One region of the Turicibacter bilis genome, then DNA from elsewhere that is predicted to be linked to it. Evidence: a T-box and tRNA genes for the amino acid it is inferred to sense, from the RefSeq annotation. Region 1 holds a T-box; the other regions hold tRNA genes.
The links. The T-box of region 1 lies ahead of pheS (phenylalanine--tRNA ligase subunit alpha). A T-box ahead of a tRNA ligase gene usually reads a tRNA of that ligase, here a tRNA-Phe.

Region 1 (4,239 bases):
AGGAAAGTTCTATGAGATTATTGTTGCTAAACCAGTTGAGGAATTAGTCCCTTATAGCGAGTTAGATATTGAATTTGGGCCAATTTTACGCTTAAACAAAGAACATGACGTTTTCCATGCAAAATGGAGTAAAGAATTTGCTAAAAATGAATCCATCATTCATCAATTACCAGTGAATCATCCACGTTTGGAGAGTTTAAAACAACGCCAAGCATTATTAAAAGAGGTGTTATAAATGAGTCTTAGTATTTCAGATGTCATTAAACAATTGGAAGTCTTATTTCCAAAACATTTAGCTTACGATAAAGATCCTATTGGATTACATATCGGAAATGTGAATCGCCCATTAACTAAAGTTTTAGTGACACTCGATGTAACTAAGGCGGTCGTTGAAGAAGCGATTGAACGTGGAGCCAATTTAATCGTGGCGCATCATCCATTTATTTATCGTCCATTAGCTTCAATTAATACGAATACTCCAAAAGGGAAAATCGTAGAGCTTTGCATCAAGCACGATATTTGTGTGTATTCTATGCACACCAACTTTGATATCGCAAAAAATGGGATGAATGACTGTTTAGCTAATGCTCTAGGGTTAATGAACATTCAACCTTTAATTCCGACGAAACGTGAAGAATATTCAAAAATTGCGATTTATGTTCCTAGCACACATGTTGAAGATGTTCGTCAGGTTATGGGAGATGCAGGCATTGGACAGATTGGTGCTTATTCACACTGCACATTTACGACTTCAGGAACTGGTTCATTTCAACCATTAGCGGGTAGTCAACCGTTTATCGGACAAACTGGTGAAATTGAATACGTGGATGAAGTGAAGATTGAAGGGGTACTTCCAACTTCTTTAGTAAGTTGTGTGATTGCTAAAATTAAAACGGTACATCCTTACGAAGAAATGGCATATGATGTGTATGCCTTAAATGTGACGATGCCTGATGCTGAGTATGGTCTTGGACGTATTGGGCAAGTTGAAAATCCAGTTGAAGCTTCTGAGTATATTCAACACGTTAAACAGGCTTTAAATGTTTCACATGCCCGCTTCGTTGGTAAGCTGAATAAAAAAATTAAAACAGTTGCGATTATTGGTGGAAGTGGAAGTAGCTATATTGGACCTGTTAAGGCTAAGAAAGCTGATTTATTTATTACAGGTGATGTAGGATTCCATGATGCCCAAGATGCTCAAGAGATGGGATTAAACATTTTAGATGTGGGACACCATGCAGAGTGTATTATGAAGCAACATGTTGCAAGTTTATTAAATGAATTAATGGGCGATATTGCACTGGCCTCTGAGTTAAGTACGGAACCGTTTAAATTCGTTTAATGAATTGAAAATTTTACTAAATATCATAAAATATTGTACATTTTTCATTTGAATGTATATAATAGAGATAAGAAAAAATAAAAAAACGTTGATTAAGGCGTAGTAATGAGGAACTTGCTATTAAGGGAGAGGGTGTCTAAGACTGGAAGCACTCTTATAGTTAAACTCATGAATTCACCTTGTGAGTGATGCTAATCACATCCGGTTGCGGCCGTTATCCGTTTTAAGAGGTTAAGAATTTATCTTAGCAATAAAGGTGGTACCGCGTGTGAAACGTCCTTTTTTAAGGACGTTTTTTTATTTTTTAAAAAACAGTTTGGAGGAATTAAGATGCTAGATCGATTAAAACAATTACAAGTCGAAGCTTTATCAGAAGTAGCAAATACAACTGATTTAAAAGAATTAAATGATCTTCGCGTAAAATACCTAGGAAAAAAAGGTCCAATTCAAGAAGTGATGAAAAACATGAAAGATATGGCGCCAGAAGAACGTAAAAGTGCTGGGCAAGTATCAAACGAAGTTAAATCTGTAATTTCACAAGCAATTGAAACTAAAAAAGCTGAGTTAGAAGCTTTAGCCATTCAACAACAGTTAGCAAATGAAACAATTGATGTGACATTACCAGGACGTACAAACTATATTGGTGTTGTTCATCCATTACAAGCCGTGACGAACGAATTAGAAGCTTTATTTATCTCAATGGGATACACAGTTGAAGAAGGTCCAGAAGTAGAGTGGGATCATTATAACTTTGAATTATTAAACTTACCTAAAGGACATCCAGCTCGTGATATGCAAGATTCATTCTATATTACTGAAGAGTCTTTATTACGCACACATACGTCACCTGTACAAGCACGTGTTTTAGAAGCAGCTAAAGGTCAAGGACCAATCAAAATTATCTGCCCTGGTAAAGTATATCGTCGTGACGATGATGATGCGACTCACTCACATCAATTTACTCAAATTGAAGGATTAGTTATTGATACAGATATTACAATGGCTGACTTAAAAGGAACATTATTAGAATTAGCTCGTAAAATGTTTGGTGAAGATCGTGAAATCCGTTTACGTCCATCATTCTTCCCATTTACTGAACCATCAGTAGAGGTTGACGTAACATGCTCAAAATGTTCAGGATGTGGATGTAACATCTGTAAAGGAACAGGATGGATTGAAATTTTAGGAGCAGGGATGGTGCATCCAAACGTCTTAGAAATGTCAGGATTTGATTCTAAGAAATATCAAGGATTTGCATTCGGTATCGGAGCAGAGCGTATCGCCATGCTTAAATACGGAATTGAAGATATCCGTAACTTCTATACAAATGATTTAAGATTTATTAATCAGTTTAAATAAGATTGAATGGAGGCCATATAGATGTTAGTTTCAGTGAATTGGTTAAGTCAATATATTGATTTAAGCGATATTGATCCAAAAGATTTAGCAGAAAAAATTACAAGAACAGGGATTGAAGTAGAATCGGTTAATGTATTAGCAGATGCAACGAATGTTGTAATTGGTTATGTTGAAGAACGTGTACAACATCCAAATGCGGATAAATTATCAGTATGTCAAGTAAATGTTGGTGGAGAAGACGGTGTTGTTCAAATCGTATGTGGTGCGAAAAACGTAGCGGCTGGACAAAAAATCATCGTGGCTAAACCAGGAGCTGTTTTACCAGGAAACTTTAAAATTAAAAAATCAAAACTACGCGGTGAAGAATCTAACGGAATGTGTTGTTCATTAAAAGAGTTAGGGATTGAGCAAAAGTTAGTTCCTCAAGCTTATGCAGATGGAATCTTCATTTGTGCAGATGATGCTCCAGTTGGAATGGACGCATTAGAATATTTAAAATTCCATGATACAGTGATTGAGCTTGGATTAACGCCAAACCGTATGGATTGTTTATCAATGTATGGCGTTGCTTACGAAGTAGCTGCTATTTTATCACGTGACGTTAAATTTGATGAAGTAACAGTGGAAGAAGTAGCAGAAGCTGCTAAAGACTTAATCAAAGTTAGCTCAAAAACTGAGAAAGCACCAATGTACTTATCACGCGTTGTGAAAAACGTTGAAATCAAAGAATCTCCACAATGGTTACAAGCTCGTTTAATCGCAGCTGGAATGCGCCCGAAAAATAACGTAGTTGACATCACGAACTATGTCATGTTAGAGATGGGACAACCATTACATGCTTTTGATTACGATACAATCGCTTCTAAAGAAATTGTTGTTCGTGAAGCCATTGCTGGTGAAACAATGAAAACATTGGATGGGCAAGATCGTGAATTAGCAGAAGGAGATATTATCATTACGGATGGTCAAACACCAATTGCCATTGCTGGTGTGATGGGAGGAGCAGCGACTGAGGTTACAGATAATACAACAAACGTGTTATTAGAATCAGCATTATTCGATCGTTTATCAGTTCGTAAAACATCAACTCGTTTAGGATTACGTTCTGAATCATCAGCTCGTTTTGAAAAAGGAATTGATGCAAAACGTACAGAGTTAGCAATTAACCGTGCAGCACAGTTATTAGCTGAGTTAGCTAATGGGCAAGTATGTGCTGGAATCGTTGCTCATGATGAGTTAACAGTTGAACCAGTAAGTATTGAAATTACAGCAGCTAAAATCAACTCAGTACTCGGAACAAACATGAGCAATGAAGAGGTAGCAAATGTTTGGACACGATTAAACTTTACTTATGATTTAAATGGTAATGTATTTACGGTACACGTTCCATCTCGTCGATTAGATATTACAATTGTTGAGGATTTAATTGAAGAAGCGGGACGTATTTATGGGTACGATAATATTCCAACAACGTTACCTTCAACAGATATTAAAGGTGGATATAAACCAATCCAATTAATGCGCAATAAAGCACACCA
Region 2 (4,239 bases), 1.1 Mb from region 1:
TTTGATTGCCCTGGATAATAAGACGTTTGATTCATATCTGTAATGAATACAGTTTTATAATTAATTCCTAGATTAATCGCTTCTTGTTCAGATAATCCTGTACGCCCAGCCTCTAAATTCATAACTTTTAAACAAGCTGAAGCTAAAGATCCGTTGAACGTATGATGAGCACCTGCTAAGTTTTCACCAATAATACGTCCCATCTTATTTGCGACAGTGGCTAAAGGAATATATGCAGGTTCAGATTTTAAAATATGATTAATACTTGCACAATCACCCGCAGCATAAATATCTTCAATAGAAGTACGACCTTCATGATCAATGACTAAAGCACCATTACGTAACATCTCAATTCCAGTACCTTTTAAGAAGCTAGTATTTGGACGAACACCAGCCGTTAAAACAACAATATCAACGTCAAATGTTTCATCATTTGTTTTAATTTGAGTGACTGCCTCATCTCCGACTAACTCAGTAACCGTTTGTGATAAATGTAAGTGAACATCATGTGCACGTAACTCTTCTTCTAATAAATCTGTAATTTCTTTATCAAATGTATCCACTAAAACACGATCATTTAATTGGAAAACATGAACCTCTTTTCCGTATTGTTTAGCAGCTTCGACTACTTCTAATCCAATAAACCCCGCTCCAACAATTGCTACACGTTTTAATGCCTCATTTTGCATAGCATGTTTTAAAGCTTCTCCATCCTCCATGCTCTTTAACGTATACACATGTTTTAAATCGACATTTTTGATTGGAGGAATAATGGCACTAGCACCAGTAGCAATCATTAACTTATCATATGTATCTGTGAATGTCTCACCAGTTAATAAATTTTTAACCGTGATACATTTATTATCGGTATCCACATTAAGTACTTCATGTTCAATATTAACTGTAATTCCAGATGCATTAAATTGTTCAACCGTTCTAGCAATCATCTTTTGTGAATCTTCAAAGAAGTTTCCAACAAAATACGGTAAACCACATGCACCAAAAGAAACATGTCTAGACTTTTCATATACTGTGATTTGTGCTTCTTTATTAGCACGTTTTAATTTAGCTGCTGCACTCATTCCTGCAGCAACACCACCTACAATAATGACTTTCATAATAAACCTCCTTAGGTTAGAAAATTTCATCATAGCTTATAATCTATCCATATGAAATGTAGCAAAAAAAAACACCCCGAAGGATGTTAATAATCATATTGGAGCGGGTGAAGAGAATCGAACTCTCACAGTCAGCTTGGAAGGCTGAAGTTCTACCATTAAACTACACCCGCGTATTGGGGCGACTGATGGGAATCGAACCCACGAATGTCGGAGCCACAATCCGATGCGTTAACCACTTCGCCACAATCGCCATGGCAGGGGTGGCAGGAATCGAACCCACACTAACGGTTTTGGAGACCGCTGTTCTACCGTTAAACTACACCCCTAATTATTTAATTAATGGTGCCGGAAGCAGGACTTGAACCCGCAACCTACTGATTACAAGTCAGTTGCTCTACCAATTGAGCTATTCCGGCATTTATTTAATTATGGTGGAGGATGACGGGCTCGAACCGCCGACCCTCTGCTTGTAAGGCAGATGCTCTCCCAGCTGAGCTAATCCTCCACTTAATGGTGACCCGTACGGGATTCGAACCCGTGTATGCATGCGTGAAAGGCATGTGTGTTAAACCGCTTCACCAACGGGCCATTAAGTAATTAATGGCGCCCCAACTAGGACTCGAACCTAGGACCCCTTGATTAACAGTCAAGTGCTCTAACCAACTGAGCTATTGAGGCATTTTTGCCTAGCGACGTCCTACTCTCGCACTTGCGTACTACCCTCGGCGCTAAGGAGCTTAACTTCTGTGTTCGGTATGGGAACAGGTGTGACCTCCTTGCCATCATCACTAGACTATTTAATTGGTGCCTAGGGCCGGAATCGAACCGGCACGGGTGTCACCACCCGCAGGATTTTAAGTCCTGTGCGTCTACCAGTTCCGCCACCCAGGCATTTCGTTTATTTCAAGGCACGCGCCTATTTTTTGAAAATGGTGTCCTGCAGAGGACTCGAACCTCTGACCCTCTGATTAAAAGTCAGATGCTCTACCAACTGAGCTAGCAGGACATCATTGGCTGGGCTAGCTGGATTCGAACCAGCGCATGACGGAGTCAAAGTCCGTTGCCTTACCGCTTGGCTATAGCCCATGATTAAAGTGGTGGTGGGGGACGGATTCGAACCGCCGAACTCGGAGAGAGCGGATTTACAGTCCGCCGCGTTTAGCCACTTCGCTACCCCACCAGCTGGTGCCGGAAGCAGGACTTGAACCCGCAACCTACTGATTACAAGTCAGTTGCTCTACCAATTGAGCTATTCCGGCATTTATTTAATTATGGTGGAGGATGACGGGCTCGAACCGCCGACCCTCTGCTTGTAAGGCAGATGCTCTCCCAGCTGAGCTAATCCTCCACTTAATGGTGGCTTGGGACGGAATCGAACCGCCGACACAAGGATTTTCAGTCCTTTGCTCTACCGACTGAGCTACCAAGCCTTTTTTAAAATGGCGGTCCAGACGGGAATCGAACCCGCGATCTCCTGCGTGACAGGCAGGCATGTTAACCGCTACACCACTGGACCTTTTGGTTGCGGGGACAGGACTTGAACCTGCGACCTTCGGGTTATGAGCCCGACGAGCTACCAACTGCTCCACCCCGCGATGTTATATTTAAATTTAATATGGCGGAGGAAGAGGGATTCGAACCCCCGCGACGCTTTCACGCCCTGTCGGTTTTCAAGACCGATCCCTTCAGCCGGACTTGGGTATTCCTCCATTTTATCCATATTCTCTTTGGTAGCGGAGGAGGGACTCGAACCCCCAACCTCACGGGTATGAACCGTACGCTCTAGCCAGTTGAGCTACTCCGCCATTTATTGTATTTGCTAATATTTAATTGGTGGAGACTAGGGGGATCGAACCCCTGACCTCCTGCGTGCAAGGCAGGCGCTCTCCCAGCTGAGCTAAGTCCCCATGGGTATTTATTTAATGGTCGGGAAGACAGGATTCGAACCTGCGACCCCCTGGTCCCAAACCAGGTGCTCTACCAAGCTGAGCCACTTCCCGAGTTTTATGGCGCCCCAACTAGGACTCGAACCTAGGACCCCTTGATTAACAGTCAAGTGCTCTAACCAACTGAGCTATTGAGGCATTTTTGCCTAGCGACGTCCTACTCTCGCACTTGCGTACTACCCTCGGCGCTAAGGAGCTTAACTTCTGTGTTCGGTATGGGAACAGGTGTGACCTCCTTGCCATCATCACTAGACTATTTAATTGGTGCCTAGGGCCGGAATCGAACCGGCACGGGTGTCACCACCCGCAGGATTTTAAGTCCTGTGCGTCTACCAGTTCCGCCACCCAGGCATTTCGTTTATTTCAAGGCACGCGCCTATTTTTTGAAAATGGTGTCCTGCAGAGGACTCGAACCTCTGACCCTCTGATTAAAAGTCAGATGCTCTACCAACTGAGCTAGCAGGACATCATTGGCTGGGCTAGCTGGATTCGAACCAGCGCATGACGGAGTCAAAGTCCGTTGCCTTACCGCTTGGCTATAGCCCATGATTAAAGTGGTGGTGGGGGACGGATTCGAACCGCCGAACTCGGAGAGAGCGGATTTACAGTCCGCCGCGTTTAGCCACTTCGCTACCCCACCAGCTGGTGCCGGAAGCAGGACTTGAACCCGCAACCTACTGATTACAAGTCAGTTGCTCTACCAATTGAGCTATTCCGGCATTTATTTAATTATGGTGGAGGATGACGGGCTCGAACCGCCGACCCTCTGCTTGTAAGGCAGATGCTCTCCCAGCTGAGCTAATCCTCCACTTAATGGTGACCCGTACGGGATTCGAACCCGTGTATGCATGCGTGAAAGGCATGTGTGTTAAACCGCTTCACCAACGGGCCTGTTCCCTTAATTCGACTTCTTTAGTTTACCATGTTTGTCATTTTATGTCAAACACTTTTTTTATTTTTTTTGACATCTTTAGGTTTGTTATCCTAAAAATCAGCACTCAATTAGTTTATCATGCCCATCTATCTATGTCAATGGCTTTTTTTATTTTTTATATAATAATTTGTTCTATCATCAGTAAAAGAATATCCTTACTTTCCAACAGTATATTAAATTTGAGCTGACTACCATAATTATACCAAATTAAAGTATTATGTTTACCGTTATCCAAACA
Region 3 (4,239 bases), 1.1 Mb from region 1:
CAAAGCTATTATACGAACACATCTGATATGGAGTCAACAACCCTAATTTGATGAATTATAATTCCTTATTTGAAAAATTCTATTATGCTAACACTATACTAAGTAAATTTGATTCGCTGTGTTTTAGATAAATGTTGATTGAAATATAATAAAAAGATGTTGACAGCGAACATCTTTTTTTATTTAGTAAGTTTTTATAAAATTTTGCAAAGATAACACTCTTCTGAGATACTTTCTAAAAGCTTGCCATAGTTATCGACTAATGTAGCCCTATCAAAAGTTACAGTGTCCTGATCTCCAACCTTGAAATTGATAATCTCTGCATTTTTAACAAGCGATAATATAGTCATCGAGTTACCTTGTAAAATCTCATTTAAGGAAGCTTTTGATGTTGAACCGTCTTCTAACTCAACCGTCGCCTCATCAAATAGTTTGTAATTAATCGTAATCTCATAAGGTTCCTGACTTGTTTGTAATTCAAAACTATCTAAGTACTCATGAGCTGGTAATCTTCCGATAATATTACCGACAGCAGAATTATCACCCACATAAGAATCTTTATAATTTAATAATTCAGTCATAGAAGTAACAGGAGTAGCTTTTTCACAACCTACAAGACCTAATAAAGTTAAAATCGAAAACATAATTAACTTCTTCATTACTATACCCCCTATTTCATATTATACAGTGAAATTAGGTTTTTCATCTCAATTATTACATTTAATATTACAGAATTCGGGGTTGAACATATGACATATCAACACTCTTCTAAAACAGAACCATTTGATTTATATTTAACATCTTATAATAACTATCTGTCTCCATTTCTAAAACTAGTTAATAAAGGTATACTATTCTTAAACTTCTAACAGAAGGAATTAACAATTTAATAGATAAATAGTTAAAGTAACCTTCTTCATCTATAAAGTATTAGCGTGATCATATCAATTTTCTTTAGTTATAAAAATTGAAACAGTGAATTACTACTAGATTCTAAAATCAGGGTAATTTTCTATTGTATATGACTTTATATATATCGTTTTATTCAGAACAAAAAAAAACATCCCGAAGGATGTTAATAATCATATTGGAGCGGGTGAAGAGAATCGAACTCTCACAGTCAGCTTGGAAGGCTGAAGTTCTACCATTAAACTACACCCGCGTATTGGGGCGACTGATGGGAATCGAACCCACGAATGTCGGAGCCACAATCCGATGCGTTAACCACTTCGCCACAATCGCCATGGCAGGGGTGGCAGGAATCGAACCCACACTAACGGTTTTGGAGACCGCTGTTCTACCGTTAAACTACACCCCTAATTATTTAATTAATGGTGCCGGAAGCAGGACTTGAACCCGTGTATGCATGCGTGAAAGGCATGTGTGTTAAACCGCTTCACCAACGGGCCATTAAATCATTTAATGGCGCGCCCAAGAGGAGTCGAACCCCTAACCTTTTGATCCGTAGTCAAACGCTCTATCCAATTGAGCTATGGGCGCTATTTAGTTGGTGCCTAGGGCCGGAATCGAACCGGCACGGGTGTCACCACCCGCAGGATTTTAAGTCCTGTGCGTCTACCAGTTCCGCCACCCAGGCATTTCATTTATTTCAAGGCACGCGCCTATTTCTTAAAAATGGTGTCCTGCAGAGGACTCGAACCTCTGACCCTCTGATTAAAAGTCAGATGCTCTACCAACTGAGCTAGCAGGACTTTTTAAAATGGCGGTCCAGACGGGAATCGAACCCGCGATCTCCTGCGTGACAGGCAGGCATGTTAACCGCTACACCACTGGACCTTTATTGAATGGTGGCTTGGGACGGAATCGAACCGCCGACACAAGGATTTTCAGTCCTTTGCTCTACCGACTGAGCTACCAAGCCTTTTTTAAAATGGCGGTCCAGACGGGAATCGAACCCGCGATCTCCTGCGTGACAGGCAGGCATGTTAACCGCTACACCACTGGACCTTTTGGTTGCGGGGACAGGACTTGAACCTGCGACCTTCGGGTTATGAGCCCGACGAGCTACCAACTGCTCCACCCCGCGATGTTATATTTAAATTTAATATGGCGGAGGAAGAGGGATTCGAACCCCCGCGACGCTTTCACGCCCTGTCGGTTTTCAAGACCGATCCCTTCAGCCGGACTTGGGTATTCCTCCATTTTATCCATATTCTCTTTGGTAGCGGAGGAGGGACTCGAACCCCCAACCTCACGGGTATGAACCGTACGCTCTAGCCAGTTGAGCTACTCCGCCTTTTGTTATTTATTTTTAATGGTCGGGAAGACAGGATTCGAACCTGCGACCCCCTGGTCCCAAACCAGGTGCTCTACCAAGCTGAGCCACTTCCCGAACTTTTATGGCGCGCCCAAGAGGAGTCGAACCCCTAACCTTTTGATCCGTAGTCAAACGCTCTATCCAATTGAGCTATGGGCGCTATTTAATTGGTGCCTAGGGCCGGAATCGAACCGGCACGGGTGTCACCACCCGCAGGATTTTAAGTCCTGTGCGTCTACCAGTTCCGCCACCCAGGCATTTCGTTTATTTCAAGGCACGCGCCTATTTTTTGAAAATGGTGTCCTGCAGAGGACTCGAACCTCTGACCCTCTGATTAAAAGTCAGATGCTCTACCAACTGAGCTAGCAGGACATCATTGGCTGGGCTAGCTGGATTCGAACCAGCGCATGACGGAGTCAAAGTCCGTTGCCTTACCGCTTGGCTATAGCCCAATGTTTATGGTGGAGGATGACGGGCTCGAACCGCCGACCCTCTGCTTGTAAGGCAGATGCTCTCCCAGCTGAGCTAATCCTCCACTTAATGGTGACCCGTACGGGATTCGAACCCGTGTATGCATGCGTGAAAGGCATGTGTGTTAAACCGCTTCACCAACGGGCCTGTTCCCTTAGTGCGACTTGATTATCTTATCATCTTTGTCGACTTCTGTCAAACACTTTTTTATCTTTATTTTCTTTTCTTCTTATTGCTATTCAACGCTGTATTATAATTATCATTATTGTTGAATAGCATCAAATGTTTTCTGTCTGATTTCTATTAGAAGCCTTACTTTTCTTCAAAAAAAGGTCAATTCTAACAAATATATACATTACAATCAAAAACACCTTAAATGATGTTAATAATCATATTGGAGCGGGTGAAGAGAATCGAACTCTCACAGTCAGCTTGGAAGGCTGAAGTTCTACCATTAAACTACACCCGCGTATTGGGGCGACTGATGGGAATCGAACCCACGAATGTCGGAGCCACAATCCGATGCGTTAACCACTTCGCCACAATCGCCATGGCAGGGGTGGCAGGAATCGAACCCACACTAACGGTTTTGGAGACCGCTGTTCTACCGTTAAACTACACCCCTACTTATTTAATTAATGGTGCCGGAAGCAGGACTTGAACCCGCAACCTACTGATTACAAGTCAGTTGCTCTACCAATTGAGCTATTCCGGCTTATATAATGGTGACCCGTACGGGATTCGAACCCGTGTATGCATGCGTGAAAGGCATGTGTGTTAAACCGCTTCACCAACGGGCCTGTTCCCTTAGTGCGACTTGATTATCTTATCATCTTTGTCGACTTCTGTCAAACACTTTTTTATCTTTATTTTCTTTTTTTCTCATTGCTGTTCAACGCTTTATTATATTATCATCATTGTCGAATAATGTCAAATGCTTTTTTCGAAAATAAATAGGAGTAAAATTAATTGATTCTACTCCTTAGGCTAACCTTATTAAACAAATATGGATACAGACCAAAACCATAAAACGAAATAATCATATTGCTTATAAATTTTGCATAATCAGTTTCCACCATAAAACAGCTAAATAACATTTTTATGCTAAGAAGGGAGCTAATTCCTATTATAAAGCACATGGTTCGCCTAAAAACACTTCTACTCAGCTGAAAATTGACATACCTCATTTCAAACCATATCCCCAATACGAAGCCACTATATCCTCCTATTGATCTAGCAAAATCACTAGATGAATTAAAGATAGCAGGTAAGAATACCAATAACGTTAATAAATATAGTAATTTTCTATTTTCTACTTTCACAAACAATCTATATGTAATATAGCTCATTAAGCTACCAATAATTATCCCACCTACAACATCTTTTGGATAATGTACTCCTAAATATAGTCGAGATAATCCAACTAATATAATAATTAAGATAAAAAAAATAGAATACTTATATTTTTTTAATAAAAGATATAGTGCTCC

Region 2: it encodes a tRNA-Phe, which carries the amino acid that the T-box ahead of pheS (phenylalanine--tRNA ligase subunit alpha) is inferred to sense. The anticodon was not compared.
Region 3: it encodes a tRNA-Phe, which carries the amino acid that the T-box ahead of pheS (phenylalanine--tRNA ligase subunit alpha) is inferred to sense. The anticodon was not compared.

What each region holds. Positions count from the first base shown of each region.
Region 1 covers NZ_CP071249.1:2,702,268-2,706,506, forward strand. Annotated here, with positions in the region: gene J0J69_RS12980 (tRNA (adenine(22)-N(1))-methyltransferase) at 1-235, shown strand, start outside; gene J0J69_RS12985 (Nif3-like dinuclear metal center hexameric protein) at 236-1,342, shown strand; T-box leader at 1,422-1,626, shown strand; gene pheS (phenylalanine--tRNA ligase subunit alpha) at 1,673-2,701, shown strand; gene pheT (phenylalanine--tRNA ligase subunit beta) at 2,723-4,239, shown strand, end outside.
Region 2 covers NZ_CP071249.1:1,056,562-1,060,800, forward strand. Annotated here, with positions in the region: gene J0J69_RS04935 (CoA-disulfide reductase) at 1-1,118, opposite strand, end outside; tRNA gene J0J69_RS04940 (tRNA-Gly) at 1,218-1,291, opposite strand; tRNA gene J0J69_RS04945 (tRNA-His) at 1,296-1,371, opposite strand; tRNA gene J0J69_RS04950 (tRNA-Trp) at 1,374-1,447, opposite strand; tRNA gene J0J69_RS04955 (tRNA-Thr) at 1,462-1,537, opposite strand; tRNA gene J0J69_RS04960 (tRNA-Val) at 1,551-1,626, opposite strand; tRNA gene J0J69_RS04965 (tRNA-Glu) at 1,633-1,709, opposite strand; tRNA gene J0J69_RS04970 (tRNA-Asn) at 1,723-1,799, opposite strand; rRNA gene rrf (5S ribosomal RNA) at 1,806-1,914, opposite strand; tRNA gene J0J69_RS04980 (tRNA-Leu) at 1,924-2,012, opposite strand; tRNA gene J0J69_RS04985 (tRNA-Lys) at 2,052-2,127, opposite strand; tRNA gene J0J69_RS04990 (tRNA-Gln) at 2,133-2,207, opposite strand; tRNA gene J0J69_RS04995 (tRNA-Tyr) at 2,217-2,301, opposite strand; tRNA gene J0J69_RS05000 (tRNA-Thr) at 2,305-2,380, opposite strand; tRNA gene J0J69_RS05005 (tRNA-Val) at 2,394-2,469, opposite strand; tRNA gene J0J69_RS05010 (tRNA-Phe) at 2,476-2,551, opposite strand; tRNA gene J0J69_RS05015 (tRNA-Asp) at 2,562-2,637, opposite strand; tRNA gene J0J69_RS05020 (tRNA-Met) at 2,641-2,716, opposite strand; tRNA gene J0J69_RS05025 (tRNA-Ser) at 2,738-2,830, opposite strand; tRNA gene J0J69_RS05030 (tRNA-Met) at 2,850-2,926, opposite strand; tRNA gene J0J69_RS05035 (tRNA-Ala) at 2,953-3,028, opposite strand; tRNA gene J0J69_RS05040 (tRNA-Pro) at 3,045-3,121, opposite strand; tRNA gene J0J69_RS05045 (tRNA-Asn) at 3,129-3,205, opposite strand; rRNA gene rrf (5S ribosomal RNA) at 3,212-3,320, opposite strand; tRNA gene J0J69_RS05055 (tRNA-Leu) at 3,330-3,418, opposite strand; tRNA gene J0J69_RS05060 (tRNA-Lys) at 3,458-3,533, opposite strand; tRNA gene J0J69_RS05065 (tRNA-Gln) at 3,539-3,613, opposite strand; tRNA gene J0J69_RS05070 (tRNA-Tyr) at 3,623-3,707, opposite strand; tRNA gene J0J69_RS05075 (tRNA-Thr) at 3,711-3,786, opposite strand; tRNA gene J0J69_RS05080 (tRNA-Val) at 3,800-3,875, opposite strand; tRNA gene J0J69_RS05085 (tRNA-Glu) at 3,882-3,958, opposite strand.
Region 3 covers NZ_CP071249.1:1,061,223-1,065,461, forward strand. Annotated here, with positions in the region: gene J0J69_RS05090 (DUF4825 domain-containing protein) at 195-659, opposite strand; tRNA gene J0J69_RS05095 (tRNA-Gly) at 1,089-1,162, opposite strand; tRNA gene J0J69_RS05100 (tRNA-His) at 1,167-1,242, opposite strand; tRNA gene J0J69_RS05105 (tRNA-Trp) at 1,245-1,318, opposite strand; tRNA gene J0J69_RS05110 (tRNA-Arg) at 1,424-1,500, opposite strand; tRNA gene J0J69_RS05115 (tRNA-Leu) at 1,509-1,597, opposite strand; tRNA gene J0J69_RS05120 (tRNA-Lys) at 1,637-1,712, opposite strand; tRNA gene J0J69_RS05125 (tRNA-Asp) at 1,722-1,797, opposite strand; tRNA gene J0J69_RS05130 (tRNA-Phe) at 1,807-1,882, opposite strand; tRNA gene J0J69_RS05135 (tRNA-Asp) at 1,893-1,968, opposite strand; tRNA gene J0J69_RS05140 (tRNA-Met) at 1,972-2,047, opposite strand; tRNA gene J0J69_RS05145 (tRNA-Ser) at 2,069-2,161, opposite strand; tRNA gene J0J69_RS05150 (tRNA-Met) at 2,181-2,257, opposite strand; tRNA gene J0J69_RS05155 (tRNA-Pro) at 2,277-2,353, opposite strand; tRNA gene J0J69_RS05160 (tRNA-Arg) at 2,362-2,438, opposite strand; tRNA gene J0J69_RS05165 (tRNA-Leu) at 2,447-2,535, opposite strand; tRNA gene J0J69_RS05170 (tRNA-Lys) at 2,575-2,650, opposite strand; tRNA gene J0J69_RS05175 (tRNA-Gln) at 2,656-2,730, opposite strand; tRNA gene J0J69_RS05180 (tRNA-Val) at 2,738-2,813, opposite strand; tRNA gene J0J69_RS05185 (tRNA-Glu) at 2,820-2,896, opposite strand; tRNA gene J0J69_RS05190 (tRNA-Gly) at 3,145-3,218, opposite strand; tRNA gene J0J69_RS05195 (tRNA-His) at 3,223-3,298, opposite strand; tRNA gene J0J69_RS05200 (tRNA-Trp) at 3,301-3,374, opposite strand; tRNA gene J0J69_RS05205 (tRNA-Thr) at 3,389-3,464, opposite strand; tRNA gene J0J69_RS05210 (tRNA-Glu) at 3,473-3,549, opposite strand; gene J0J69_RS05215 (phosphatase PAP2 family protein) at 3,715-4,239, opposite strand, start outside.